Regions from separate parts of the Roseixanthobacter liquoris genome, predicted to be linked through region 3. Evidence: predicted binding sites of a transcription regulator. Region 3 holds the regulator's gene; each other region holds the start of a gene.
The links. Region 3 encodes PhoB, which activates phosphate uptake and scavenging genes when phosphate is short. Its sites were predicted from a motif close to TGTCATNNANCTGTCAT; they were not measured.

Region 1 (7,265 bases), 570 kb from region 3:
CAGCCCTTCGAGGATCAACGCCAGGCCGAAGGTCAGCAGCAGGCCGTAAAGGTGATCCAGATGATAGAGCCGGCGCAGCAGCAGCCGCTCGATGATCATGCCGATCGCCGCCACCACGATGGGGGAGAGCACCAGCGCGCCCCAGAACGGGATGCCCGCGTAATTCAGCAGCATCCAGGCCCCGAAGGCCCCCATCATATATTGGGCGCCATGGGTGAAGTTGATGACGTTCAACAGGCCGAAGATCACCGCGAGCCCGAGGCTCAGCATGGCATAGAAGGCGCCGTTGATCAGGCCCAGCAGCAATTGGCCGAACAAGGCCTGAGGGGCGATGCCGATTAGCTCGAACATGGATCGGTCTCTGCAACAGGAGAGAGCGGGCCGGCGTGACGCCGGCCCGCGGACGCCATCAGGTCTTCTTGACCAGCGGGCAATCGCCCTGGTCGAGCGGACGGAACGCCTCGTTGGCGGGGATCGTGGCGCGGAGGATGTAATAATCGTACGGACCCTTGGAATCCGCCGGCGCCTTCACCTCGAACAGGTACATGGGATGGATCTGACGTCCGTCCGCGCGCACCTCGCCCTTGCCGAAGAGCTTGTCGTCGGTGGGCATCTTCTTCATCTCGGCCACGACCGCGGCGCCGTCCTTGGCTTCCTTCGCGGCGGCCACGGCCTTCAGGTAATGCGTGACGCCGGAATAGACGCCCGCATGCACCATGGTGGGATACTTGCCGCCGTTTCCGGCCGCGAACTCCTTGGCGAACGCGCGATTGGCGTCCGTCATGTCCCAGTACCAGGCCTCGGTCATGGTCAGGCCCTGGGCGGTCTTCAGGCCCAGCGAATGCACGTCGGACAGGAACACCAGCAGGCCGGCGAGCTTCTGGCCGCCGGAGACGATGCCGTATTCGGCCGCCTGCTTGATGGAGTTGATGGTGTCGCCGCCGGCATTGGCGAGGCCGATGACCTTGGCCTTGGAGCCCTGGGCCTGCAACAGGAAGGACGAGAAGTCGGAATTGTTGATCGGCACGCGCACGCCGCCGAGCACCTTGCCGCCGTTCGCCTTCACGACTTCGGAGGTGTCACGCTCCAGCGCATGGCCGAACGCATAGTCGGCGGTGAGGAAGAACCAGGTGTCGCCGCCGTTCTTGGTGATGGCCTTGCCGGTGCCGTTGGCCAGCGCCCAGGTGTCGTAGGTCCAGTGCACCGTATTGGGCGAGCACTGCTTGCCGGTGAGGTCGGAGGAGGCCGCGCCGGAATTGATGAAGACCTTGTTCTTCTCGCGCGTGACCGAGTTGACCGCGAGGGCGACGCCGGAATTCGGCGTATCGACGATCATGTCGACACCGTCCACGTCATACCACTGGCGCGCGATGGAGGTGCCCACGTCGGCCTTGTTCTGGTGGTCGGCCGCGATGACTTCCACCTGGAGGGTCTTGGACGTGGCGTTGAAATCTTCCACCGCCTTCTTCGCCGCCCACACGGAGCCGGGGCCCGCGAGGTCGGAATAGAGGCTGGACATGTCGGTCAGGACGCCGATCTTGACCTTGACCGGGGTCTGGGCGTGGGCGGCGCCGACAGCGAACACGCTGACGGCCGCCATGAACATGGTTGCAAGACGCATCTTGTTTCCTCCTCCGGCGGTGCTGCCGGTTGCGTTGTTCCGAAAACCCGGCTTCAGACGCCGAGAAAGGCTTCGAGACGCGCCGCGTTTTCCGCGATCTTGTCGTTGGGGACCATGTCCACCACCTTGCCGTGCTCCACCACATAATGGCGGTCCGCGACGGTCGAGGCGAAATGGAAGTTCTGCTCCACGAGCAGCACGGTGAAGCCCCTGGTCTTCAGCGCACGGATGATGTCGCCGATATGCTGCACGATCACCGGCGCCAACCCTTCGGTCGGCTCGTCGAGCAGCAGCAGCTTCGCCCCCGTGCGCAGGATGCGGGCGATCGCCAGCATCTGCTGCTCACCGCCGGACAGCTTGGTGCCCTGGCTGTTGCGCCGTTCCTCCAAGCGGGGGAACAGGTCGTGGATCTCGTCCACGGAGAGGCCGCCAGGCAGCACCACCGGGGGAAGCAGCAGGTTTTCGCGCACGTTCAGGCTCGCGAAGATGCCCCGTTCCTCGGGACAATAGCCGATGCCGAGGCGCGCGATATGGTTGGGCGCGAGCTTGACGGTTTCGTTGCCGTCGTAGCGGATCGAGCCGGCGCGCTTGCGCAGCAGGCCCATGATGGCGCGCATGGTGGTGGTCTTGCCGGCGCCGTTGCGGCCCAGCAGCGTCACCACCTCGCCCTTGTGGATGTCGAAGCTCATGCCATGGAGAACATGGCTCTCGCCATAATGCCCATGCAGGTCGCGCACCGCGAGCAGCGGCGCGGCGGAGGCCGCCTCACCCATGGCCATGCCCCGTTCCCATGTATGCCTCGATCACTTGCGGGTTCTTGGAGACTTCCGAATACGGCCCTTCGGTGAGGATCTCGCCGCGCGCCAGCACGGTGATGGCGTCCGACAGATCGGCCACGACCGAGAGATTGTGCTCCACCATCAGCACGGTGCGGTTGACCGACACGCGCTTGATGAGGTCCGCCGTGCGGGCGATATCTTCGCGGCCCATGCCGGAGGTCGGCTCGTCGAGCAGCAGCATTTCCGGCTCGAGCGCGAGCGTGGTGGCGATTTCCAGCGCCCGCTTGCGGCCGTAGGGCAGTTCCACCGCCTCATGCTTGGCGTAGGAGGTGAGGTCCACCTCCTCCAGCAATTGCATGGCGCGGTCGTTCAGCGCGTCGAGCGAATGCTCGGAGCGCCAGAAATGGAACGAAGTGCCGAGCGCGCGCTGCAAGGCGACGCGCACGTTCTCCAGCACCGTCAGATGCCCGAAGGTCGCCGAGATCTGGAACGAGCGCACCATGCCCAGCCGCGCCACGTCGGCGGGCTTGGTCCGGGTGATCTCCTTCCCGTTCAGGCGGATGACGCCACGGGTCGGTTCCAGGAATTTCGTGATCAGGTTGAAGCACGTGGTCTTACCGGCACCATTCGGCCCGATGAGGGCGTGAATCGTGTGCCGTCGAATCCGCAGGTTGACGTTCTTGACCGCCGCGAAACCCTTGAACTCTTTCGTGAGACCTTCCGCTTCAACGATGTAGGGCACGTCTGAGACAGTGTCCGTCATCGTGGTCTGTGCCCTCGCTTGTTTCGGCCAGGGACGCAATGCGCCCGCCCGGCTCCCCCTGAGACCGCATCTTCGATGATGCTTTTGATCTTGCGCCGCAACCTAGCACGGTAAACTTGGCTGCCGTCAATAGGGTCAGCCTGCGCCTAAAGTCTGAGCAGCAAGAGGCGGCCTCTGGGCGGGTACTGACATGTCACGGCGCCGGCGCGACGGCCACCTTCAGGCGGTCCACGGAAACGCCGGTGACCTGAAGCACAAGCGGGCGCTGCGTCACCTCGAAGCGAACGCTCTTGCGCAATCCCGGACACCCCTTCACGCCGGTGAAGGCCGCGGCGGGCAGGCTCTTCCCGTCCTGCACGAGATCGATCCACCCCGCGTCCGACAGGCTCACCTCGATGCGCCCGGCCGTTGCGGGTGCCGGCAGAAGAAGAAAGCCGGCAAAATTCGCCGTCTCCGCCGGAAGGCGCGCCGGCGGATAGGGCAGCTTGGCATCCGGCAGCGGCACGAGCTGAACCACGAAGCTCCCTTCCGCCGCCGGCAGCCCGGCGCCGCTCGGCACCTCGGTGTGCGCCGCATCGAGGGCCGCCCGGGCCGCGTCCAGGGGCCAGGCACCGCCGGAGCACCCCTGCCCCTCCGCCGCGCGAACCGCCGGCGCACCAAGCAGAAATGCGAGAAGCATCACGCTGCCGACCGCCGCACGGCGGCGCGCATCGGCGCCCGGGGCCGGGAGGGAAACAGGCGGGAGGAAATTCAGCATGCCGGCCTTCCTAATTATATTCGTGAAAATATAACGCGAAGGCCGGCACGATGCGATGACTTCAGCGTGAGACCGTGACTTCGGCGCGATGGTCCGTGCCCGGTCTCCGCCTTCAGCGCGCCTGCCGGTGATATTCCGGGTTCGGCCGCATGTCGGTGGCGCTGGCGATGCGGTTGGAGAGGTTGAAGAAACCGGTCACGGCCGCCACGTCCCAGATGTCCTGCTCGGAGAAGCCGACCTTGCGCAATGCCGCGCGATCCGCCTCTTCCACCTCGTGGGGACGCTCGGTGAGCTTCACCGCGAAATCCAGCATGGCGCGCTGGCGCGGCTCCAGCCGGGCGGCCCGGTAATTCATCACCAATTGCTCGCCGAGGATGGGATCGCCCGAGAGCGCGCGGACCGCGGCGCCGTGGGCGGTGAGGCAATAATAGCAGCGGTTCACGCTGGACACCGCGACCGCGATCATCTCGCGCTCAAGCTTCGACAAGCCGGAGGGCGCCAGCATGAGATTGTTGTACATGCCGGCGAAGGCATTCAACTTGGCGAGATCGAAGCTGTACGCGGCCAGAACGTTCGGCACGAAGCCCAGCTTTTCCATGCATTTGTCGAAATAGGCCTGGTTCGCCTCATCGAGCGGGGCGGGCGGCAGGTCGAGGGCGATCCGGGGCGTGTCGTCCGCGGGCCGGGGCGGCGGAGCGGCAGGAGTCCCGGTGCCGACCTTCGCCGCCGACTTCCCCGTCGACTTGGGGGCGGACTTGGGGGCCGACTTCCCTACCGACCCGGTCGCCTTGGCGGTGGCCTGCGTTGCCACGCGCGCCACGGCCTCAACAGCGGCCTGAACCGCCCCTTTCTTAGGCCCGCCTGTATTTTCAGCAGATTTCGACTGAAGTTTCTTGGGCTTGCCTGGGCTCTTCGGCGCGTTCATCTTGATCCCCCTTCGAATAGGTCCCCGTCATCGTTCCGTCGCGGCTCTGAGCGAAACCCACAGTGCAGAACGTCCGATCGAGGACGGCGGGGCCCCGCGCTGCGCGCGGGCGCCAAGGGGGAGAGGCCATGAACGTCCAAGGATTTCAAGGTTCGGAACTCGGATTTGGCGCCCAGGCTCGCATCGAGGATGCGGTGATCCTGCTCGCGGACGGTCCCGTGCCCGCCTTCTTCGCCCGCGCCCTGCTCGCCGGTGCCGCTCCGGAGGACGTGGCCGCCCTGCTGCCGGAGGCCCTCGCCCAATTGTGCCGCGAGGCCCATGCCCATCTCGCCGGCCGGGTGCCGGGCCAGCACGACGTGCGGGTGTTCAACCCGCAATGGGCCGGCGCTCCCGCCATCACGGTGGTCGAGACGGTCAATGACGACATGGCCTTCCTGTTCGATTCCATCGCCGGCGAGCTGGCGGACCAGGGCTATGAGGCCAAGTTCGTCACCCATCCCATCTTCGCGGTCGAGCGCGACGGCGCGGGGCAGGTGACCGGCATCGAGACCGACCTGTCCCAGGGCCGCAAGCGCTCCATCCGCGAGAGCCTGATCCACATTCACATCCAGGCGCTGGAAACCGCCGAGGCGCGAGACGCGCTGAAGGTCGCGCTCGACAAGACGCTCGCGGACGTGCGCGCCGCCAATGCCGATTTCCTCGCCATGCGCGCCGAGGTGCGGCAGGCGGCCGAGGGCTTCCGCCGCAAGTCCCAGCCCTATTCCAAGGACGAGCGCAAGGAAGCCGCCGATTTCATCGACTGGCTGGCCAATGACGACTTCATCTTCATCGGTGTGCGGCGCTATGCGCTCGCCGCCGACGGCGGTCTGGAAGTCGCCGAGGAGGGCCTCGGCATCCTGCGCGACCGCGACGTGCACGAGCTGCGCCTCGGCGAGGAAGCCGTGGTCACGACGCCGGAAATCCGCCAGTTCCTGGCGGGGCCCCTGCCGCTCATCGTGACCAAGGCGTCGCTGCGCTCGCGCGTCCACCGCCGCGCCTTCCTCGATTATGTCGGGGTGAAGCTGCATGCCGACGACGGCCGCCTGCTCGGCGAATTGCGCATCATCGGCCTGTTCACCTCCACGGCCTATACCGACTCGGTGCGCCAGATCCCCTATCTGTGCCGCAAGGTGGAAATGGTCGTGGAAGATGCCGGCCTCGACCGGGAGAGCCATTCCGGCAAGGCGCTCGGCACGGTGCTGGAAACCTATCCCCGCGACGACCTGTTCCAGATCGACCCGGCGACGCTGCTGGTGTTCGCCCGCGATATTCTCTCGCTCTACGACCGCCCGCGCGTGCGGGTGCTGCCGCGCGTGGACGCCTTCGACCGCTTCGTGTCGGTGCTGGTCTATCTGCCGCGCGAGCGCTTCGACGCCGCGCTGCGCGACAAGATCGGCGCCCGCCTCGCGACCGCGTTCGGCGGCCATGTCTCGGCAGCCTTCCCGTCCTTCCTCTCCGACGTGCCGCTGACGCGCGTGCATTACATCATCGGCCGGCGCGAAGGCCGCACCCCCGAGGTGGACCGCGCGGCGCTGGAAGCCGCGGTGGCCGAGGACGTGCTGTCCTGGAGCGACCGCCTGCGCCAGGCCCTGCGTGAAACCCCGAGCGCCGGCGACGCCGGCCTCCTGTTCGAGCGCTACGGCAAGGCCTTCGATCCCGGCTATATCGCCGCCTATGGCGTCGACACGGCGGTGGCCGATATCGAGCGGCTGGAACGCCTCTCCCCCGAGCGGCCCATCGCCCTCGATTTCTACCGCCGCCCCGGCGATCCGGCGAACCGCATCTCGCTGCGCCTGCTGTCCTTCGGCCGCCCGCTGCCGCTCTCCGAGCGCGTGCCGATGCTCGAGAACATGGGCCTGAAGGCGATCAACGAGCGCACCTATCACATCGAGCCGGTGTGCAGCGCCGACACCGAGACCCGCCGCTCCTGGCTGCATGAAATGACCCTGGAGCGGGTTGACGGCGGCACCATCGAGGTGTCCGGCTCCGCCGCGCGGCTGGAAGACCTGCTCACCGCCGTGCTGCGCGGGGAAGCGGAGAACGACGGCTTCAACGCCCTCGTGCTCGACACCGGCCTTGCCTGGCGCGACGTGGCGCTCGCCCGCGCGCTCGCCCGCTATCTGCGGCAGGCCGGCATTCCCTATTCCCAGGACTATCTGTGGACCACGCTGGTCAATCACGCGGATGTCGCCGCCCGCATCGTCCAGCTGTTCCACACCTCCTTCGACCCGCGCCTCGACGCCAGCCCCGAGGCCCGGGCCGCCCGTGCCGCGCCGCTGCGCGAGGAAATCGAGACCGCGCTCGCGGACGTGTCCTCGCTCGACGAGGACCGCATCCTGCGCCGCTTCGTCAATCTCGTGGACGCCGCGATCCGCACCACC
Region 2 (7,265 bases), 1.9 Mb from region 3:
GGACATCACGCGCGACCAGAAGGCGACCCGCCAGGCGCTGGACGCCCTGGACGAGGTGATTCGCAAATATCCGAACACGGAATATGCCGCCTCCGCCAAGAAGAAGGTGGAAGTGGCGCGCGACCAGCTGGCCGGCAAGGAAATGATGATCGGCCGCTATTATCTGGAAAACCGCAACTACACCGGCGCCATCAACCGGTTCAAGGTCGTGGTCACGCAATACCAGACCACGCGCCAGGTGGAAGAGGCCCTGTTCCGGCTGACCGAAGCCTATATGGCGCTCGGCATCACCTCCGAAGCGCAGACCGCCGCCGCCGTGCTGGGCTATAATTTTCCCGATAGCCAGTGGTACAAGGACGCCTATAAGCTCGTGCAATCGAGCGGCAACCTGCCGGTCGAGAACAAGGGGTCCTGGATCAGCCAGGCCTTCAAGAAGCTCGGTCTCGGCTAGAATCCATGCTCTCCTCCCTCTCGATCCGGGACATCGTTCTGATCGAGAAGCTCGATCTCGTTCTCGCGGACGGCCTCACCGTCCTCACGGGCGAGACGGGCGCGGGAAAATCGATCCTGCTGGACGCCCTGTCCCTGGCGCTCGGCGGGCGGGGGGACGGGAGCCTGGTGCGTCACGGCGAGGCGAAGGGGCAGGTCACGGCCGTCTTTGATCTTCCGCTGGCCCATCCCGCCCGCGCCGTCCTTGCCGCCGCCGACATCGCCGATGAGGGCGATGTGATCGTCCGCCGCATCCAGATGGCCGACGGGCGCACGCGCGCCACCATCAACGAACAGCCGGTGAGCGTGCAGACCTTGCGCACGCTCGGCGCCCGGCTGGTGGAACTGCACGGCCAGCACGACGATCGCGCGCTGGTGGACCCCACCACCCACCGCACGCTGCTGGACGCCTTCGGCGGCCTTTCCGCCCGGACCGAGGCGGTCGGCCGTCTGTGGCGCGCCTGGCGTGCCGCGCTTTCGGACGCGGGCGCCGAGCGCGCCCGGCTGGAGGAGGCGCAGAAGGAAGCCGATTTCATCCGCCACGCGGTGGACGAACTCACCGCGCTCGGCCCCGAGGTGGGCGAGGAGACCCTGCTCTCCGAGCGGCGCACCACCATGATGCGGTCCGAGAAGATCGCCGGCGATCTCTCGGAGGCGCTGGAAGCGGTGGGCGGCAGCGGCTCGCCCGTGCCCTCGCTGTCCGCCGCCGTGCGCCGGCTGGAGCGCCGCGCCGGCGAATCGCAGGGCCTGGTCCGCCCGGCGGTGGAGGCCATCGACCTTGCCCTCGACGCGCTGGAGAGCGCGCGCTCGCACCTGGAAACCGCGCTCCGCGACGCGGCCTTCGACCCGCGCGACCTGGAGCGCGTGGAGGAACGCTTGTTCGCCTTGCGCGCCGCCGCCCGCAAATACGGTGGCACCATCGACGACCTGCCCAAGGTCGCGGCCCGATTCGCTGGCCAGCTCGATGCCTTGAACCGCAGCGCCACCACGCTCGCGGCGCTGGAAGCCAAGGTCGCGGAGGCGGAAGGGGCCTATCGCGCGGCGGCGGCCGCCCTGTCCGCCGATCGCAAGACCGCCGGCGCGAAGCTGGATGCGGCGGTGGACGCGGAGCTGCCGCCGCTCAAGCTGGAGCGCGCCCATTTCACCGCCCGCATCGACAGCGATCCCCAATCCCCCGGCGCGGAAGGCTATGACCGGGTGGAATTCTGGGTGCGCACCAATCCCGGGACCCGGCCCGGTCCCATGATGAAGGTGGCGTCCGGCGGCGAGCTGGCGCGCTTCCTGCTCGCGCTGAAGGTGGTGCTGGCGGATCGGGGCTCCGCCCCCACTCTCATCTTCGACGAGATCGACACCGGGGTCGGTGGCGCGGTCGCGGACGCCATCGGGCACCGTCTCTCGCGGCTTGCCGGGCAGGTGCAGGTGATCTGCGTGACCCATGCGCCCCAGGTGGCGGCGCGCGCGGGCCAGCATCTGCTGATTTCCAAGGCGTCCGCCGGGAAGGACAAGGACGCGCCCGTCACGACCCGCGTCGCGCCGCTCGATGCGCCGAGCCGCAAGGAAGAGATCGCCCGCATGCTGGCCGGCGCCAGCATCACGCCGGAAGCCCGCGCGGCGGCGGAACAACTGCTCCAGGCCGCCACCGTCTCGGCTTGAGGGCCGGCCGCGCCTTCTTCGCGTCCGGTCAGTCGGCCTGCGGCTTGTTCTGGCGCAGGGTCTTCACCACGCCGCGCCGCTCCTTCGCCTCCAGCCGCCGCTCCTTCGAGCCGAGGGTGGGGCGCGTGGGCCGGCGGATGGGAGCGACATAGGTCGCCTCGCGAATCATCTCCACCAGCCGCTCCAGCGCATCGGCGCGGTTGCGCTCCTGGGTGCGGTGGCGCTGCGCCTGGATGATGACGACGCCGTCCTGCGTCATGCGCTTACCGGCGATGCGGATCAGGCGGTGCTTCACGCCGTCGGGCAGGTTGGGCGAGGCGAAGGCGTTGAAGCGCAGTTGCACGGCGCTCGACACCTTGTTGACGTTCTGCCCGCCGGGCCCCGACGCGCGCACGAAGGCGAGCTCGATCTCGTCCTCGGAAATGGCGATGCGGGGGGTGATCTCGATCATGGACGGCAAGCCCGGACGCGCGGAAAGCTGCCCGAGGCCGAGAAGCCGGCCGGCAGACCCAAGCTATGGCAGAAAGCCGGGCCTTGCGACAGGCTTGCGGGTCTTGTTCGTGCCGCGCCGGCCGCCTCAGCATATCGAGGCGGCGGCGGGCGGTGCCCCCGCGCGGGCGGTCTCAGATGGCGTGGCGGTTCGCGGTCGGGCCGAAATGCTCCACATAGCGGGCGCTGATGATGGAGCGCGGCAGCACCACCAGCACGTCGGTGGTGCCGAACTGGTGGTCCACCACCGCGCCGTCGCCCACGAAGCCGCCGAGGCGCAGATAGCCCTTCACCAAAGGCGGTAGGGCATGCAGCGCCGCCTTCATGTTGATCTCATCCTTGGGGATGCGATCCATGGGCACGTAACGCTTGTCGAGCGCGCGGGCGCGCCATTCCTCCGGCGCGCGGGCATGGTGATGCAGGAACGAGAGCTGAAGCGCGAGGGCCTCGGGGTCGGTGCCCTCCAGGCTCGCGCAGCCGATCATCACATCGATATTGTTGCGCAGGATATAGGCCCACACCCCATGCCACAGCAGCTCCACCGTGCGCTTGTTGCGATAGGGCTTGAGCACGCAGGAGCGACCCAGCTCCAGGAACTTGAGGCCGGGATGCGCGGCGATGATGCGGTTCACGTCGAACTCGCCCTGGGTGTAGAAGCCGCCATGACGGTCCGCCACCTCCTGCTTCAGCAGGCGATAGGTGCCCACGACCTTGGGCTTGCGGCGCCCCAGCACCATCTTTCCGGCTTCGTAATCCAGCACCAGCATGTGGTCGCAGATGGCGTCGAACGCATCCACGTCGCGCCGGGCGAGCCGCGCGGCGGCGTCGGGCACGGCGGACATTTCCTCGTAGAAGACCTTGTAGCGCAGGCGCTGGGCGCGGCGCACGTCGCGCGCGGTGCGGGCGAGCCGCACTTCCAGCGGCCCGAGGCGGCCGAGCACCACCGGTTCGCCGAACGGCACGGCCTCGCGGTGGCGGATGCCGGAATAGGCGCGGAAATCGGAAACCAGCTTCTGCGGGCCGTTCAGCCCCGGCTTGCCGTCCGCGCGCGGCAGAGGCGCCGCGAACAAAGGCGCGCCGAACTTGGCACCGGGGAATTTGGCGAAGCCTTCCTTGGCGACATCGATGCCGCGGCCCACCAGAGCCGGCCAGCTGAAGGGTTGCGGGTCGAGACCGGAACCGGACGGATCTTGGCGTTTCATGCAACGACCCCCTCCTCGGGCCGCCGCTGGACAACGGCGGTTTCATGGGATGCCGCGCGCCGTCCCAGACGAGCTCGAAACCGGGCGCGCGCCTCGTGCGCGTTCATCCCGCGTGACCATCACATTCACCATAGTTTTCCTACGGCTATGTGACAATGGCTGATTGTGACAGCCCCGTCCTGTCATATGACGGAGGCGGCGCATTGCGGGCCACCGGAGCGCATGCTAGCGCCAGGGGCGGTTGGGCAATCGGGATTCGGGGGCACCATGTCTAAGGTTCGTTTTCTGTCGGGTGCGGCCGGCTGCGCCCTGGCGCTCAGCATCGCCTTTTCGGGGCATGCCCAGGCCCAGGCGGTCCCCACCCCCGCCGCCGTCACGGTCATCAACGTGCCGGGCGTCGGCACGATGAATGTGCTGAGCTATCAGGCCCGCTTCGTTTCCGCCGATCCGGCCACCCGCCGCGTGGTACTCGAGGCGCCGAACGGCAAGCGCTGGGCGGTGATCGCGCCGCCGCTGCTGGGCGATGTCATGCGGCTCGCCAACAGCCAGAAGCTGCTGATCCGCGTATTGCCCGGCCTCGTGACCGCGCTCGGCAAGGCCCATCAGGGCACGCCCGGCGTCGCGGTGTCCGAACTGGTGCTGAAGGACGGCCTGCCGGGCTGGCCGGAGGATTATGGCTTCCGGGAAGTCACCATCACCTCCATCCTGGTGAATATCGACAAGACCAACGGCACCATCAGCTTCGAGGGGCTGGACGGCGTCGTGCGCACGGTGAGGGCGGCCAATCCGCAGGTGCTGGCCGATCTCCAGAAGGTGGAATTGGGCGATCTGTGCCAGATCACCTATTATGAAGGCCTCGCCATCAACGCCATGTAGCTTCGCCCGCAGCGGCCGGTTCCCGCAGCGGTCGCGCCGTGAACAGCGGGCGAGTTCCGCTGCGCACGGCATTTGTCAGCTGCGCGCGTTGGCAGGGGCAGCCAAGCCAAGTGAAACACGGGCGCCGGGGGCTCAGGCCGCCGCGCGCTGCCGGTCGGCGAGGGCGCGATAGGCCAGCGCCTCGGCGAGGTGCCGGCGCCCGAGGGTTTCCGCGCCGTCGAGGTCGGCCAGGGTGCGGGCGACCTTGAGCACCCGGTGGTAGCCGCGCGCCGACAGATTCATGGCGCCGGCGGCATCGCGCAGCAAAGCGAGCCCGCCCGCATCGGGCGCGGCGACCACCTCCAGCAGCGGGCCCGAGGCCTGGGCATTGGTGCGGACGTCGGGCCGGTCCAGCGCGGCATAGCGCTCGACCTGGAGCGCGCGCGCGGCGGCGACCCGGGCCGCCACCTCCCGCGAGCCCTCGGCCGGGGCGGGCAGCACCAGATCGGCGGCGGTGACGGCCGGCACATCCAGATACAGGTCGATGCGGTCGAGGAACGGGCCGGAGAGGCGCGCCTGGTAATCCTCCTTGCAGCGCGGCCCGCGCTTGCAGGTGAAGCCCGGTTCGCCCGCATGGCCGCAGCGGCAGGGGTTCATGGCGGCGATCAGCTGGAACCGCGCCGGATAGGTCACGCGATGATTGGCGCGGGCGATCAGCACGTCGCCGGTCTCCAGGGGCTGGCGCAGGGAATCCAGCACCTGGGGCGAGAATTCCGGCAATTCGTCCAGGAACAGCACGCCGTGATGGGCGAGCGAGACCTCGCCCGGCTTCGCCTTCGCCCCGCCGCCCACCATCGCCGCCATGCTGGCGGAATGGTGCGGCGCGCGGAACGGCCGGCGGTCCACCAGGGCGCCGTCCTGGATCGCGCCCGCCACCGAGGCAACCATGGAGACGTCCAGCATCTCCGCCGGCGAGAGCGGCGGCAGGATGGAGGGCAGGCGCTGGGCCAGCATGGATTTGCCGGCGCCGGGCGGGCCGACATACAGCAGATTGTGGCCGCCGGCGGCCGCGACTTCGAGCGCGCGCTTGGCGGTTTCCTGGCCCTTCACGTCCCTGAGGTCGAGGTTCGAGCCTCCGGGCGGGCGCAGGCGCGGGTCGGGCCGGGCGAGGATCTGCCGGCCCGTGACATGGTTCGCCAGCTGGATCAGCGAGATGGGCGCGAGAATCTCCATGTCCGGGCTGGCCCAGGCGGCTTCCGCGCCGCAGGCGCCGGGACAGATCAGCCCGTGTCCGCGCGCATTGGCGCCGATCGCCGCCGGCAGCACGCCCGCCACCGCGGCGATGGACCCGTCCAGCCCGAGTTCGCCCACCACGGTGAAGCCGGCGAGCGCGTCGCCCGGGATGGCGCCGATCGCCGCCATCAGCCCGAGCGCGATGGGCAGATCATAATGGGAGCCTTCCTTCGGCAGGTCGGCGGGGGCGAGATTGATGGTGATGCGCCGTGCCGGCAGGGCGAGCCCGGAGGCGATCAGGGCGGCGCGCACCCGCTCCTTGGCTTCCGTCACGGCCTTGTCGGGCAGGCCGACGATGGTGAAGGCCGGCAGGCCCGGCGCCACATGCACCTGCACATCCACCGGCCGGGCGTCCACGCCCTCGAACGCCACCGTCGCCACACGCTGGATCACGCTTCAGCCCCCCGGCTTGAGAGTGCCACCCAAGGTAGTGGAGGGCGGCCGGCGGCACAAGAACAGATTGGGAACACCGGCGTTTACGCGCGCTTTATGGAAGACGCACCGGTTCCCGATGGCGCCCTTACGGCCGGCGGCGGGATAAGGGCGGCCGTGAGGACCCGATCATGACCCAAACGCATTATTTCTCCCCCGCCGCCGCCCCCGTTCCGCGCGCCCGGCCGTTGCCGCCGCAGCAGACCCGGGGCTCCGGCCGGCCCGGTCCGCTGGCCCGCATGGCGCTGAAGGCGGCCGTCCTCGTGCCGCTGCTGGTGCTGGCCTTCGTGTTCCACGCCCTGCTGGGCTGAAGGGGGCGGCCGTCCGGATCATCGGCGCGGTCCCCAGGAGGTGGATGGATGACCCATATTCAACCCTTGCCCCCGACTTCCCGCCGCGAGGACGCGCGGGAGGCCGAACCCGCACCCCACCTCGGCTGGGCCGAGTGGGGCAGCCTGGGAAATGGCCGCGTCCTTCCGTTCACATACGCCCCCCTGCGGGACGCAGGCCCGGTCTGCATCCGCGGCCTGCTGGTTGCGTTTGCCCTCGTCTGCATCATTGCTATGGTGCGGTGAGGGCGCCTGCGGCGCTCCCCGACTGCGTGTTCCTGCCGCGATTTCTTGCGCAACCAAAGCCTTGCACCATGACCCATCTGAAAGACGGCGACCACGAGCGCCTCGTCTCCGCCCAGTTCAGCCCCCAGGCCGCCGCTTATGTCGCGAGTGCGGTCCACGCCCAAGGCGCGGATCTCGATGCCCTGGCGCAGATGATGGCGGGCCGTGGCGCTGCGCGGGTGCTGGATCTCGGCTGCGGCGGCGGCCACGTGAGCTTCACCGTGGCGCCCCACGTGGC
Region 3 (7,265 bases):
ATCGCCGAACGGCACATGGTCGAAGCCCGGCATGTTGGGGCCGAAGCCTTCCAGATACTTGGCATTGCCGCCGGCGGCGATGGTCGCGAGCGTGCGCCCGTGGAACGCGCCCTCGAACGCGATGATGCGGTTCTTCGCCTCAGCGCCGATCACATATTGGTAGCGGCGCGCCATCTTGATGGCGCACTCCAGCGCTTCCGCACCGGAATTGGTGAAGAACATGGTATCGGCGAAGGTCACGGCCTTCAGCCGCTCGGCCAGGCGCTCGCCACCGACGATGCGGAACAGGTTCGAGGTGTGCCAGAGCTTTCCCGCCTGCTCGGTCAGGGCCGAGACCAGATAGGGATGGGCGTGCCCGAGGATGTTGACCGCAATGCCGGCGGTGAAATCGAGAAAACGTCGCCCGTCCGTCGTGACGAGCCAGCAGCCCTCTCCCCTTTCAAAAACGAGGTCGATGCGCGCGTAGGTCGGCAGAACGGGGGTGATCACGGAACCCCTCCTCTTGGGGTGGGGCGAAACGCACAGCGTCTCGCCGGACATCAGAAACGCCAAAGGCCGCCCTCGCGGGGCGGCCCGACAAAAAGGGATTCTAATGATCGCGCGCGTGAGGTCAACAGAGCGCAGCCGTTAACCTGATTGTAACGACTTGGGGACAACGGCGCGGGAATGCATTCCGACTCTGTGCGCGGGTGCGTGCATATTGTAGTTTGCTCGTGGCCGACCACGACATGTCGTGCAGGCCTGTTCCCCAAGTGACGTTGGGCCCTGCGAACCCGCGTGCAATGGCGCGCCTGGGTGCGGGAGAAGAGTCGAAGGAGGAGAGCGATGAGCTGGAACGACGAGCGCGTCGAACTCTTGAAGAAGCTCTGGGGCGAAGGGCTTTCCGCAAGCCAGATCGCCGGCGAGCTGGGCGGCATCACCCGCAATGCGGTGATCGGAAAAGTGCACCGCCTCGGCCTCTCCGGCCGTGCGAAATCAACGGTTCCCGCGGCTCGCCCGCGCAAGGCGCGGCCGGAAGCGCCCGCACACAAGCCCGCGCCTCAGCCGCAGACCATCGGCAACACCGCGCTCGCCCCCGCGCTGGAAGCCTTCGTGGCGCCCGAGCCCGCGCCGCGCCCGGCCTCCGCCGGCAATGTGGTCGCCATGGGCCAGCGCTGCACCATCATGAACCTCACCGAGGGCACCTGCCGCTGGCCGATCGGTGAGCCGGGCACGGAAAGCTTCTATTTCTGCGGCGGGCGCAGCCTCACCGGCATGCCTTATTGCACGACCCATGCGCGGATGGCCTACCAGCCCACGCAGGATCGCCGCCGGGACCGTCGCGTCGCCCGCATCTGAGCGGCGCGCACCGGGAACGACATGTGCCGGCGCAAGCGTTTGCCGGCACATGCAAGGAAGGACCCCGGAGCAGATCGCCGGGCATGCGAGGCGGGGAACGACCGGCGTGGGCCTCGGCCCAATCGGGGAAGGCGTTCCCGGAGCGGGTCTTTCGAGAAGGGCGCGCCGCTCGCCCGGGCGTCGAAGCCATTTTAGGGTCTGCCAGCGACCGGCTGGGCCCTGCTGAAACGCCAAAGGGGCCCTGCCCGCCGCGCGAGATGGCGTGCCGCGATGGGCGACCAGCCGCAGCGACCCGATTTGCGCGAAGATCGCATCATACGAAACGGACAGCCGGCCAGGCGCATCGGCCGGGCCAGGATTTGCGCCTTGCCCCCCGCCTGTGGGCCGGCGCCTGCGCGCCATCACTTTTCGCGAAATAATGATCTTGGCGATGTGCGCCGCAGAGCATCCGGCGGCTTGCCGGGGGTGCGAGCGCGACAGGGATCGACCTGCCGGCGCCCGCCGCGTCTGGCCCCTGGCGCTCAATGCACGCGGGCGAACATCTCGTTGAAGGAATAGCCGGCGCCGCGCACGGTGCGGATCGGATCGGACTGCCGGCCCCGGTTGATCGCCTTGCGCAGGCGGCCCACATGCACGTCCACCGTGCGCTCGTCGATATAGACGTCCTGTCCCCAGACGCCGTCGAGCAATTGCTCGCGGGAGAACACCCGTCCGGGGCTCTGCATCAGGAATTCCAGCAGGCGGAATTCCGTCGGCCCGAGATGGACCTCGCGCCCCGACCGGTGGACCCGGTGGGTCTCCCGGTCCAGCTCGATATCGCCGGCCCGCAGCAGGGTCGCCACATGCTCCGGCTTCGCCCGCCGCAGCAGCGCCCGCACCCGCGCCAGAAGCTCGGGAACGGAGAAGGGCTTGACGACATAATCGTCGGCCCCGGTGGCGAGGCCGCGCACGCGTTCCGTCTCGTCGCCGCGGGCGGTGAGCATGATCACCGGCAGCCGCTCGGTTTCCGGGCGCGTGCGCAGGCGGCGGCACAGTTCGATGCCCGACAATCCGGGCAGCATCCAGTCGAGGATGACGAGGTCCGGCACGCTTTCGCGCAACCGGGTCTCGCCCTCATCGCCCCGTCCGACGCTCTCGACGAAATAGCCTTCCGACTCCAGATTGTAGCGGAGCAGAAGGGTCAGCGGTTCCTCGTCCTCGATAATCAAGATACGCGCAGGCACGGATTTTACCCCTGAAGGCTATGCCCCGGGAAAGCGACGGTCGTCTCGCTGGAGACATCCGCCTTCGGGCGCTCTTCGGACAACATCTGTCCCGAAACCATGTAATAGATGGTTTCCGCGATATTGGTCGCGTGGTCGCCGATGCGCTCGATATTCTTGGCGCAGAACAGAAGATGCGTGCACACCGAGATGTTGCGCGGATCTTCCATCATATAGGTGAGGAGCTCGCGGAACAGGGACGTGTACATGGTGTCGATGCCGCTGTCGCGCACCCACACGTCCACGGCCTTCGCCTGGTCGCGGCTGGCGTAGGCGTCCAGCACTTCCTTGAGCTGCTCCAGCACCAGGTCGGACATGTGCTCGACGCCGCGCACCAGCTTCTGGGGGTGATATTCCCCCTCGATGGCGAGGACGCGCTTGCCCACGTTCTTCGCGAGGTCGCCGATGCGCTCCAGGTCGGAGGCGATGCGGATCGAGGCCACCACATCGCGCAGGTCGCTGGCCACCGGCTGGCGCTTGGCGATGCAGATGATGGCCTTTTCCTCGATCTCCCGCTGGAGGTGATCGACGCTCGCATCGAGCAGGATCACCCGCTGGGCGGAAGCGGTGTCGCGGCGGATCAGGGCATTGACGGCGTCAGCCACCATGCGCTCCGACTGGCCACCCATTTCGACGACCTTGCGGCCGATCTCCTTCAGCTCGGCGTCGAAGGCCGAGACGGTATGGTCGGACATCTGGCAGATCCTTGCTCGGTCAGCCGAAGCGGCCGGTGATGTAATCGCGGGTCTTGATCTGCTTGGGGTTGGTGAAGATCACGTCGGACGGCGCGACCTCGACCAGCTCACCCAGGTAGAAGAAGGCGGTGATATCGGCGCAGCGCGCCGCCTGCTGCATGTTGTGGGTCACGATGACGATCGTGAAATCCTGCTTCAGCTCGTCGATCAGGTCCTCGATCTTCGAGGTGGAGATCGGGTCGAGCGCGGAGGTCGGCTCGTCCAGCAGGATCACTTCCGGCTGCACGGCAATGGTGCGGGCGATGCACAGGCGCTGCTGCTGGCCGCCGGACATGCCGAGCGCCGAGGTGTGCAGGCGGTCCTTGGTTTCTTCCCAGATGGCGGCCTTGCGCAGGCAGCTTTCCACCCGCTCGTCCATCTTCGCCTTGTTGAGGTTCTCGTGCAGGCGCACGCCGAAGGCGATGTTGTCATAGATCGACATGGGGAACGGCGTGGGCTTCTGGAACACCATGCCGATGCGCGTGCGCACGACGGTGGGGTCCAGCTCCTTGCCGACGATGTTCACGCCGTCGAACATGACGCCGCCCTCGGCGCGCTGGCCGGGATAAAGGTCGTACATGCGGTTGAACACGCGCAGCAAGGTGGACTTGCCGCAGCCCGAGGGCCCGATCATCGCGGTCACGCGCTTCTCGGGGATCTCGAAATTGATGTTCTTCAGCGCGTGGTTCTGCCCGTAATAGAAATCGAGCTTCTCCACCTTGATCTTGGTCGGCGCCTGGACCGCATCGGGCTTGGCCGAGACGGAAGAGGAGATATTGAAGGTCGGATCCACTGCAGAGTTCATGTCAGCCTCATTCGGTCTCTGGTCGCCCGGTGGGCCGGCCTGCTGCCGGCCCGGGCGGTGATCTTGGGCGCCCTCTGGGCGGTGATCTCAGGGTGCCGGCTCAGTGCGTGCGTGCCAGCACCAGGCGGGACACGACGTTCAGAACCAGAACGCCCACGGTGATGAGCAGGGCACCGGCCCAGGCCAGCGACACCCAGTCGTCGAACGGGCTTCCGGCATATTGATAGATCGCGATTGGCAAGCTGGCCATGGGCTTGCTGAGATCGGTCGACCAGGAATTATTGCCGAGCGAGGTGAACAGCAGCGGCGCCGTTTCACCGGCCGCGCGCGCGATCGCCAGCAGGATGCCGGTGACGATGCCGGCGCGCGCCGCCCGCCAGGTGATCATGATGACCACTTTCCATTGCGGCGCCCCGAGCGCGAACGCCGCTTCGCGCAGGCCCACCGGAACCAGGTTCAGCATGTCCTCGGTGGTCCGCACGATCACGGGAATGACCAGGATCGCCAGCGCGATGGCACCCGCCCAGCCGGAGAAGCCGCCGAACGGCACCACCAGGAACTGGTAGATGAACAGGCCGACCAGGATCGAAGGCGCCGAGAGCAGGATGTCGTTCACGAAGCGGGCGGCGGAGCCGATCTTCGTGCCCTTGCCGTTCTCGGCAAGGAAGGTGCCGGCGAACAGGCCGATGGGACCGCCGATGGCCAGCGCGATGCCGATCTGGATCAGCGATCCGACGATGGCATTCAGCAGGCCGCCGCCCTGGCCGGGAGGCGCCGTCACCTTGGTGAACACATTGAGGTTGAGGGCCGGAAGACCCCGGGAAATCAGGGTCCACAGGATCCAGGCCAGCAGGAAGATCGCGAACACCGCGAACCCCGTGGAGACGACCTTGACCGTATAGTCCTTGGCGCGGCGTGCTGCGAGGGATGCCATGACGTTTGCCTCCCGGATCAATCAAGCCGCGAGCGCACGAGCGCACGGGACAGGGCAAGGACGATGAACGAGATCACGAACAGGATGAAGCCCAGCTGAAGCAGCGAGGTCAGCTTCAGCGAGCCGATCGACGCTTCGGGGAACTCGTTCGCGATGGTGGAGGCGATGGTCGCGCCGGGCGCGAACAGGGAGGCCGAGAGGCGGGTCGCATTGCCGATCACGAAGGTGACGGCCATGGTCTCGCCGAGCGCGCGCCCGAGGCCCAGCATCACGGCGCCGACCATGGCGGTCTTGCCGTAGGGCACCGAGACGTTCTTATAGACCTCGAAGGTGGTGCCGCCGACGCCGTAGGCGGATTCCTTGAGCATCGGAGGCACGGATTCCAGCGTCTCGACGAACATGGCGGTGATGAAGGGGATGATCATCACGGCCAGGATCACGCCGGCGGTGAGCATGCCCGAGCCGAGCGGCGGCCCCATGAACAGGGCGCCGATGACCGGCAGGGGGCCGAGCCATTCGATCAGCGGCGGCTGCACATAGGCGGCCACCAGCGGGACGATCACGAAGAAGCCCCACATGCCGTAGATGATCGAGGGCACCGCCGCGAGCAGCTGCACCGCGACGCCGATCGGGCGCTTCAGGGGCTGCGGGGCGATCTCGGTGAGGAAGAAGGCGATGCCGAACGAAAGCGGCAGGGCGACGATGACCGCGATCACGGCGCTGAAGATCGTGCCGTAGATCATCACCAGGGCGCCGAAATTCTCGGTCACCGGGTTCCAGGCGGACGACCAGAGGAATTCCAGGCCGAAATGCTGAAGCGCGGGAAGGCCGCCTTCGAACAATTGGGCGATGATCAGACCCAGCAGGATCAGGACGAAGAACCCGCTCGCCCACAGGGCGGCGACGAAGATGCGATCGGCGATTGCCCCGACGCCCTTCGCCTCGCCGATGGGAATGATCCCGTCCGACCTCAGTTTATCGACCGTTGCGTCCATCGCCCGATGATCCCCAAATCCCGCGCGCCGCACAGCTCGCGCTCATGAAAACAGATCGCGCAGGCGACACGCGCACGGCTGCCGCGCGCACCATCGCCTCGAAATCCATCACTTCCAGGATGCCGGCCGGATGCCGGACCCCGATCGAATTCGCTTTGTGCCGGGCTGTGCCCGTCACAGGGATACGCGCCGCGAACCAGCCCCCGGCGCACCGTCCTGCGGCTCGCACCGGGCCGAACCGCCCGCGCCCCACACCCGCGTTACCGCACCCAAAATTACCGCACCAAAATTACCGCACCAAAATTGCCGCACCCGATGCCGCCGGCCCGCCAAATGCCCTGCATCGAGCGCCTGACCAGCATCTTCGTGCCGGCAATCTTCAGCAGGCGACGTGTCGAGCCGGCCGCGCCTTCGGCGCAGCTTTCCGAGAAACCGGTGCCCGGCCGCCTTGGCGGACGTCCTAAACAGTGGAAATCCTACGCACCGTTCACCGAGGCTGCCGTACCGGCAGCTTGAACCGGGCAAAGCCCCCGCCTCTTCCTCACGGAAAAGGCGGGGGCCTCGCGATCAGGGATCAGAAAACGGGCTTGCCGTCCGGAGCCTTCACTTCAGACTTCCAAGCCGCCTTGACGCGCTCCACAACCGCTTCGGGAAGCGGGATGTAGTGCAGCTTCTCGGCCATCTCGCTGCCTTCCTTGCCGTAGGCCCAGTCGAAGAACTTCATCACTTCGCGCGAAGCGTCCACATTGGTGGGGTTCTTCGGCAGAAGGATGTAGGTCGGGCTCACGATCGGCCACGCGCCGGCGCCGGCGGTGTTGATCATGGAAGCGGCGAAGTCCTTGGAACCGGCCCAGTCGGCCGCGGCAGCGGCTTCGATGAAGGCGGGAACTTCGGGCGACAGGAACTTGCCGGCCTTGTTCTGCAGCTGGGTCACCACGAGCTTGTTGGCGGCGGCGTAGATGAACTCCACGTAGCCGATGCCACCCTTGGTGTTCTTCACGTTGCCGGTCACGCCTTCATTGCCCTTGGCGCCAGCGCCCGTGGGCCACTGAACCGAGGTGGCAGCGCCCACCTTGGACTTCCATTCCGGAGAGACTTCCGAAAGGTAGCTGGTGAAGATGTAGGTCGTGCCCGAAGCGTCCGAACGATAGACGGGAACGATCGCGGTGGAGGGCAGCTTCAGGCCGGGGTTCAGGT
Region 4 (7,265 bases), 2.3 Mb from region 3:
TGGTTATTCTCGGCTCCGGTCCGGCGGGCTGGACCGCTGCCGTCTATGCCGCGCGCGCTCTGATGCAGCCGATCGTGATTACCGGCATGCAGCCAGGCGGCCAGCTCACCACCACCACCGATGTCGAAAATTATCCCGGCTTTGTCGAGCCGATTGAGGGTCCTTGGCTCATGGAGCAAATGCGCGGTCAGGCCGAGCGCTTCGGCACGCGCATCATTGAGGACCACATCAGTGCGGTCGATCTCGCGGCGACACCATTCCGCCTTACCGGCGACAGCGGCACCATCTACACCGCTGATGCGCTGATCATAGCGACCGGCGCACAAGCCCGCTGGCTCGGCCTTCCCGGCGAGGAGCGCCTGAAAGGGTTTGGCGTCTCGGCGTGCGCCACCTGCGACGGCTTTTTCTTTCGCGGCAAGCATGTCGTGGTGGTCGGAGGCGGCAACACCGCCGTCGAGGAAGCGCTCTATCTTTCGCATCTGGCCGCGAAGGTCACCGCCGTGCATCGCCGCGACAGCTTCCGCGCCGAGAAGATTATGCAGGACCGCCTGTTCGCCGCGCCGAATGTCGACGTGGTGTGGAACGCGGTCGTGGAGGACATCCTCGGCGAGGGCGAAGTCCCCAAGGTCGAAGGAGTGCGGCTCAGGGACGTGACCTCCGGTGCGGTGCGCGACCTGGCATGTGATGGCGTGTTCGTCGCAATAGGACACGCCCCCGCGACCGAGCTTTTCCGGGACAAGCTGGAACTGGACGCCGCCGGCTATCTGGTGGTGCGCTCCGGCTCGACGCGCACCTCGGTGCCGGGCGTGTTCGCTGCGGGCGATGTCGCCGATAGCGTCTATCGTCAGGCAGTGACCGCGGCCGGTATGGGATGCATGGCGGCGCTCGATGCCGAGCGCTGGCTTGCGGGGCAGCGGCCGGCGCGGCTCGCGGCCGAGTGACCGGCGACTGCGCCGCGCTGCACGGCACATGCGATGCTCAACTGAAGCGACCAGTCACATAGGAACGGGTCTGTTCATTGTTCGGATTGGTGAAGATCTTGGACGTGACGTCATATTCGATCATCTCGCCCAGGTGCATGAAGGCGGTGTAGTCGGAGATGCGGGCTGCCTGCTGCATATTGTGGGTGACGATGACGATCGTATAAGCACCGCGCAGTTCATCGATGAGTTCCTCGATCTTGGCGGTCGCGATCGGGTCGAGCGCGGATGTCGGCTCGTCGAACAGGATCAACTCCGGGTCGGGAGCAAGCGCCCGTGCGATGCACAGGCGCTGCTGCTGGCCACCGGAGAGGCCATAGGCGGACTGCTTCAAGCGATCCTTCACCTCATCCCAGAGGGCCGCCTGGCGCAGCGCGGCCTCGACCCGCGCCTCCACTTCTCCGCGGTTGCGGATGCCGCGGATATGGAGCCCGGCGGCGACGTTCTCGCGAATGGATTTGGGGAAGGGGTTGGGTTTCTGGAACACCATGCCGATGCGCAGGCGCGCGAACATCGGGTCGACATCCGACGAAACGATGTTGAGCATCTCAGGATGCATGACGATCTCGCCCTCGTACCGGTTGCCCGGATAAAGGTCGTGCATGCGATTGAAGCACCGCAGCAATGTGCTCTTGCCGCAGCCGGACGCACCGATCAGCGCCGTCACCCGGCCTTCGAGGATCGGCAGCTCGACCTCCTTGAGCGCCTGGAACGTACCGTAGAAGAAATTGAGCTTCTTCACCTCGGCCCGCAGGGGCGCCGCGGCTTCTGCCCTCTCAGCGATGAAATTCATATTGGAGACCATGATGTCCATAGCGTTCCCCGGAGCCGGCGAAGAGGTCAACGCATGCCCCTGCGGATCTTGTAGCGGAGCCAGATCGCGAGTCCGTTCATTGTGAGCGTCATGACGAGCAGGATGAGGCCCGTGGCGGCGGCGTTGACGTGAAAGGCGGCCTGCGGGCGCGAAACCCAGTTGAACATCTGGATCGGCATGACCGTGAACGGCGAATTCAGCCAATCGAAATTGACGAACGGAAAGGTGCCGTGCACCGGCGAGGGCGGCAGGAAGGCGATGAAGGTCAACGCCCCGATGGTGATGACCGGGGCGGTCTCGCCGATGGCCCGCGACATGCCGACGATTGCGCCAGTGAGAATACCGGGCCGCGCCGCCGGCAGTATGTAGCCGCTCACGGTCTGCCACTTGTCCGCGCCCAGCCCGTAGGCCGCCTCGCGGATCTCCAGCGGGATGGACCGCACTGCCTCCCGCGTCGATACGATGATGATCGGCAGGATCAGAAGCGCGAGCGTCATCCCCGCCACCAGGACGGTCTGCCCCAGACCGAACGTCTGCACGAACAGGCCGAGGGCCAGGAGGCCGTAAATGATCGAGGGCACGCCCGCGAGATTGGTGACGTTGATCTCGATCAGATAGGTCAGGGCGTTCCTTGGAGCATATTCCTCAAGATAGAGGCCAGCGGCGACACCGAGCGGCACCGCGAGCGCCGTGGTCACGATCATCACAAGGGTGGTTCCGACCCAGGCGGAGAGGATGCCGGCTTCGGCCGGTCGCCGGGACGGAAAGCTGGTGAGGAAGTCAAAATCGATGCGTCCAAGTCCGTCGACCATGAAATCGACGATGAGTGACAGGAGCACGATCATCGAAAGCACGAGGACGCCCAGCCCCAGGAGCGCAAAGTTCCTGTCGGAGCGGTGCGCGTGCTCGACGATCTCGGCGTCAGTGCGCCGTGAGGTGATGCGACTGGCTGTTGGCTGGGCTGCGGCTTTCATCAGTACACTTCGCGGAATTTTTGCCGCAGCCAGAACGCGACGATGTTGAAGACGAAGGTGATGAGAAAGAGCGTCAGCCCGGCGGCAAAGACGGTCAGATAGGCAATGGAATCGTGCGGCACGTCGCCGAGGCTGATCTGCACGATGTAGGCAGTGATGGTCGCTGCGCCTTCGAGCGGATTGAGGGCGATCTTGGCCTGCTGGCCGGCGGCGATGGCCACCACCATGGTTTCGCCGACAGCCCGTGACATGCCGAGAATGTAGGCTGCGGTCACGCCGGACAACGCGCCGGGTATCACGACCCGGGTGGCGGTCTGAAGGCGGGTGAAGCCGAGCGCGTAGGCGCCCTCGCGCAGCACATTTGGCACCGCCCGCATGGCGTCCTCGCTCACCGAGACGATGTAGGGCAGGATCATGACGCCCATGACGATGCCGGGCACGAGCAGGTTGAAGCCCGCAAGTCCCGGTATGAATGCCTGGAACAGGGGCGTCAGCAGAAGCAGCGCGAAATAGCCGAATGCGACCGTCGGCACGCCGGCGATCAGTTCGAGAAAGGGCTTGATCGCCTCCCGCAATCCCGGCTGGGCGAACTCGCTGAGATAGATGGCGAGGATCGTTCCGGCGGGGATCGCCACGAGCAGTGCGATCAACGAGGTCATGAATGTTCCCGACACCAGCGTCATGATGCCGAAATGCTTGTCTTGGAATACCGGCGTCCATTGGGTGTCGGTCAGGAAGTCGATCAGCGAGACTTGCGCGAAGAATTTGAGGCTTTCGCTCAGCAACACATAGACGATGCCGGCCGTCACCAGCACGGATAGCCCCGCGCAGCCGAACAGCACAACCCGCATCGTGCGGTCGACCAGACGCCGCCGCGCGAGAAAGGACACGGAAACCTTCAAGCGGGGCAGCCCACTGGCGCTCGTTGAATTCGCTACACTCACGTCCCGTTTCCTATTCAAGGCACGAAGGGGGCGCCTTGCGCCCCCTTCGTTTCGCGTTTGCTTCAGTAGACGAGCTTTTCCTTGATCAGGTCTTCAACGGACACGCCGACCTTAGAGCCGGTGAAGCCGGTACCGATCTCGCGCTTCTTGAAGCGGTCCTGGAAGGTGGCGAGCGCGGCTTCCGGAAGCGGCACGTAGCCGACTTCGCTCACCAGTTCGTTCGCGTTCTTCTTGTCGAGATAGAAATCGACGAACTTGGCAACGGCCGGCTTGGTCTCGGTCGATTTCTTATTGACGTAGATGAAGATCGGACGGGAGAGAGGCTGGTACTTCCCAGTCCGGGCGTTGTCGACACTGGGCTCAACTGCCGGAGCGGCGTCGTTCACTTTGATCTTCACGGCCTTTAGCTTGCCGGCGTTCTCCTCGTAATAGGCAAGGCCGAAGAAACCGAGCGCATTCTGGTCGCCGGCCACGCCCTGCACCAGGACGTTGTCGTCTTCGGATGCGGTGAAGTCGCCGCGGCTCGAATGCTCCTTGCCGACGATCGCCGCGGTGAAATAGTCGTAAGTTCCGGAATCGACGCCTGCGCCATAGAGGGCGAGCGGCTTATCGGGGAAGCTGTCGCGGACCTGCTTCCAGTTGGTGATCTTGCCCTGGGCTTCCGGTTCCCAGATCTTCTTCAGCTCGGCCACGGTCATTTCCCCGGCCCAGCTATTGGAGGGGTGGACGATGACCGTGAGCGCGTCGAGCGCCACCGGCAGCTCGATATATTCGATACCGGCCTCCTTGCAGGCCTTCTGCTCTGCCGCCGTGATCGGCCGCGAGGCATCGGCGATATCGATCTCACCGCGGCAGAATTTCTTGAAGCCGCCACCGGTGCCCGAAATACCAACCGTCACCTTGATGTCCTTGTTGGCCTTCTGGAACTCCTCGGCCATGGCTTCCGTCACCGGAAAGACGGTCGAGGAGCCATCCACCTGGACCACGGTCTGGGCGGCTGCGCGGTCCATAGCCGCGCCGGACGCCAGCAGCGCGAGAGCGCCGGCAAGAGTGATGATCTTCATGAGAATCCCGTCTCCCTGAATGATGCCGGGCTCAGTCAGCCCGGTTCTGACACCGCGCTTGTCCTAGGCAGCCTATCTAACAATTTTGTGACAATGCAATGCATCTACAGTCTAACGACCGATTCTCGCAACGTTATATCTAAATAAAATCAGTCTACATACCAATCATATCCATGTATATCGTATGTTTATATGTGCTTATCTCATATCCGCACTGATGCCAATCCAGCATATGTGTTTTCTTCCACACATCGTGTCGCCGATATCGAGGCGGTGTAACGTCTGAGAGATATTTTTATACATCGATTGAGTTTCGGACACTCCCGCCGCGCTAGCGACGGGGACGCCGAAAACACATCAATCATTCTACGATATGTCGGCTATACTCGACATAAAGAAATGATAAATTTTCTTCTGGGCTCCGGCGCCGGGCTGGCGTCACACCGGTGTCACGAAGCGCAACTATCGACATGTCGAGACTTCCGGACATATATGATCGTCCAGATTAACGCGTGCCAATGAATGGCGGGCGAACCAATCAAGGGAGCGAGTCGTGAAACGCCTTTCCACCCTCATCGCCGCGGTAGCCGTCGCCGGCCTATCGTGGACCGCCCCGGCCGCGCACGCGGAAGAAGTGCGGGGCGCCGGGTCCACCTTCGCCTATCCGATCATCTGGAAAATGGGCGGAGGCGTTCCGGCCGACCGGAAACATCGTCGGTTATCAGTCGATCGGATCCTCGGGCGGGATCAACCGCGTCAAGGACGGCGTGGTCGATTTCGGGGCGACGGACAGGCCGCTGAAACCCGAGGAGCTCGATCGGCTCGGTCTTGGCCAGTTCCCAATCGTGTTCGGAGGCGTGGTTCCCGTCCTCAATGTGGAGGGTATCGGCCCAGGCCAGATGCGCTTCACCGGCGCCCTGCTCGCGGGCATCTATCTTGGCAAGATCACCAATTGGTCCGATCCCGCCATCAAGGCGCTCAATCCGGACCTGCCGCTGCCGGACGCCAAGATCGCCGTCATCGAGCGCAGCGACGGATCCGGCACGACCTTCAACTGGGTATCCTATCTGGCCAAGGCCAGCCCGGAGTGGAAGGCGACGGTGGGCGAGGGCTCCTCGGTCGCGTGGCCCACCGGGACCGGCGCACGCGGAAACGAAGGCGTCGCGACCGCAGTCAGGCAGGTCAAGAACTCGATTGGTTATGTCGAATTCACCTATGTGGTCCAGGCCAAGCTTACCTACGGCCTGGTGCAAAACCGCGCCGGCAATTTCATCGCCCCGAGCCCGGCCTCGTTCCAGGCGGCAGCCCTGAGCTTCGATTGGACCAATGCCAAGGATTTCTACGTCGTCATCAATGATTCGGCTGTGGCGGATGCCTACCCTATCGCCGCGACTACCTTTGTTCTGATGTACAAGGAGCCGAAGGTTCCCCCGAGCAGCCGGACTGCACTTGAATTCTTCCGTTTTGCCCTTGGTGACGGCAAGAAATACGCTTCGGAGCTGGGCTACGTTCCATTGCCGGATGCGCTGGTGGCCCAGATCAAGGAATACTGGTCCAGGCAGATCAAGAGCGGAACCTGAGACGCAATCAGGAACACTTCAACCCATCCCACCACACTGGCGAGGCATGATGGACGAGCCAAGGCTTTCTTCGGAGGACGTGATCCGGATTTTCGATGCGTTGGCGCAGGCGACCCGCTTCGAAACTTATCGTCTTCTGCTTCGCTACACGCCTTACGGGCTGCCGGCGGGCGACATCGCCCGCCTGCTGGCCGTGCCGCACAACACCATGTCGACCCACCTGTCGCACCTGGAACGGGCCGAACTCGTGAGCGCGCGCCGTGAGGGGCGCTCGATCATCTATGCCGCGAACACAGCACGGACCGCGCATGTCCTGTCGCGGCTGATGGCGGAGATGGGCGGCGGCGGGCCACGGCTTATTGCGGATCCGGCCTTTCCGCAACTGCGGCCCGCGGCAGCGGACGAGCGACATTACAATGTGCTGTTGGTGTGTTCCGGCAATTCAGCCCGCTCCGTCATCGCCGAGGCGGTGTTGAACCGCGAGGGCCGGGGGCGCTTCCACGCCTTCTCCGCCGGGAGCCGGCCGAGCAAGACGCCGCATCCGATGGCACTCAATCTGCTGACATCGCTCGGCTATGACGTGGGTGAACTGCGCTCGAAGAGCTGGAGCGAATTCGGGGCGGCGGATGCGCCACCGATGGATTTCGTCATCACGGTCTGCGACGCCGCCGCCGGCGAAGCGTGCCCGAGCTGGCCGGGGCATCCCCTGCAAGCCCACTGGGGGCTTCCAGACCCCGCTCTGGTCGACGGCACCGAGGCTGAGCAGCGCGCGGCCTTCCTGGAGACCTACCGGCGCCTTACCGCACGGCTCACTGCCTTCGTGAACCTGCCGATCGACAAGCTCGACCTTGCCACGCTGAAGGCGCGTCTCGCCGGCATCGGCGAGATGGAAGGTGCGACGGAACTGAC

Region 1: V5F84_RS04845 (NAD-glutamate dehydrogenase) is a predicted target of PhoB. The motif match lies at 4,871-4,887, and genes of this name have one in related genera.
Region 2: olsB (l-ornithine N(alpha)-acyltransferase) is a predicted target of PhoB. The motif match lies at 3,972-3,988, and genes of this name have one in related genera.
Region 4: V5F84_RS18645 (PstS family phosphate ABC transporter substrate-binding protein) is a predicted target of PhoB. The motif match lies at 4,853-4,869, and genes of this name have one in related genera.

The regions. Positions count from the first base shown of each region.
Region 1 covers NZ_CM195537.1:1,069,048-1,076,312, reverse strand. The annotation lists gene V5F84_RS04875 (branched-chain amino acid ABC transporter permease) at 1-351, opposite strand, end outside; gene V5F84_RS04870 (ABC transporter substrate-binding protein) at 410-1,621, opposite strand; gene V5F84_RS04865 (ABC transporter ATP-binding protein) at 1,675-2,400, opposite strand; gene V5F84_RS04860 (ABC transporter ATP-binding protein) at 2,387-3,163, opposite strand; gene V5F84_RS04855 (hypothetical protein) at 3,357-3,920, opposite strand; gene V5F84_RS04850 (peroxidase-related enzyme) at 4,033-4,581, opposite strand; gene V5F84_RS04845 (NAD-glutamate dehydrogenase) at 4,974-7,265, shown strand, end outside.
Region 2 covers NZ_CM195537.1:4,577,933-4,585,197, reverse strand. The annotation lists gene V5F84_RS20660 (outer membrane protein assembly factor BamD) at 1-451, shown strand, start outside; gene recN (DNA repair protein RecN) at 457-2,142, shown strand; gene arfB (alternative ribosome rescue aminoacyl-tRNA hydrolase ArfB) at 2,171-2,593, opposite strand; gene olsB (l-ornithine N(alpha)-acyltransferase) at 2,766-3,833, opposite strand; gene V5F84_RS20640 (hypothetical protein) at 4,101-4,709, shown strand; gene V5F84_RS20635 (YifB family Mg chelatase-like AAA ATPase) at 4,842-6,374, opposite strand; gene V5F84_RS20630 (hypothetical protein) at 6,545-6,724, shown strand; gene V5F84_RS20625 (class I SAM-dependent methyltransferase) at 7,057-7,265, shown strand, end outside.
Region 3 covers NZ_CM195537.1:1,637,311-1,644,575, reverse strand. The annotation lists gene V5F84_RS07300 (aspartate aminotransferase family protein) at 1-489, opposite strand, end outside; gene V5F84_RS07295 (GcrA family cell cycle regulator) at 826-1,338, shown strand; gene phoB (phosphate regulon transcriptional regulator PhoB) at 1,860-2,561, opposite strand; gene phoU (phosphate signaling complex protein PhoU) at 2,567-3,295, opposite strand; gene pstB (phosphate ABC transporter ATP-binding protein PstB) at 3,315-4,139, opposite strand; gene pstA (phosphate ABC transporter permease PstA) at 4,240-5,073, opposite strand; gene pstC (phosphate ABC transporter permease subunit PstC) at 5,091-6,068, opposite strand; gene pstS (phosphate ABC transporter substrate-binding protein PstS) at 6,643-7,265, opposite strand, start outside.
Region 4 covers NZ_CM195537.1:4,139,529-4,146,793, forward strand. The annotation lists gene trxB (thioredoxin-disulfide reductase) at 1-941, shown strand, start outside; gene pstB (phosphate ABC transporter ATP-binding protein PstB) at 979-1,794, opposite strand; gene pstA (phosphate ABC transporter permease PstA) at 1,821-2,768, opposite strand; gene pstC (phosphate ABC transporter permease subunit PstC) at 2,768-3,658, opposite strand; gene V5F84_RS18645 (PstS family phosphate ABC transporter substrate-binding protein) at 3,775-4,776, opposite strand; gene pstS (phosphate ABC transporter substrate-binding protein PstS) at 5,505-6,356, shown strand; gene V5F84_RS18655 (arsenate reductase/protein-tyrosine-phosphatase family protein) at 6,403-7,265, shown strand, end outside.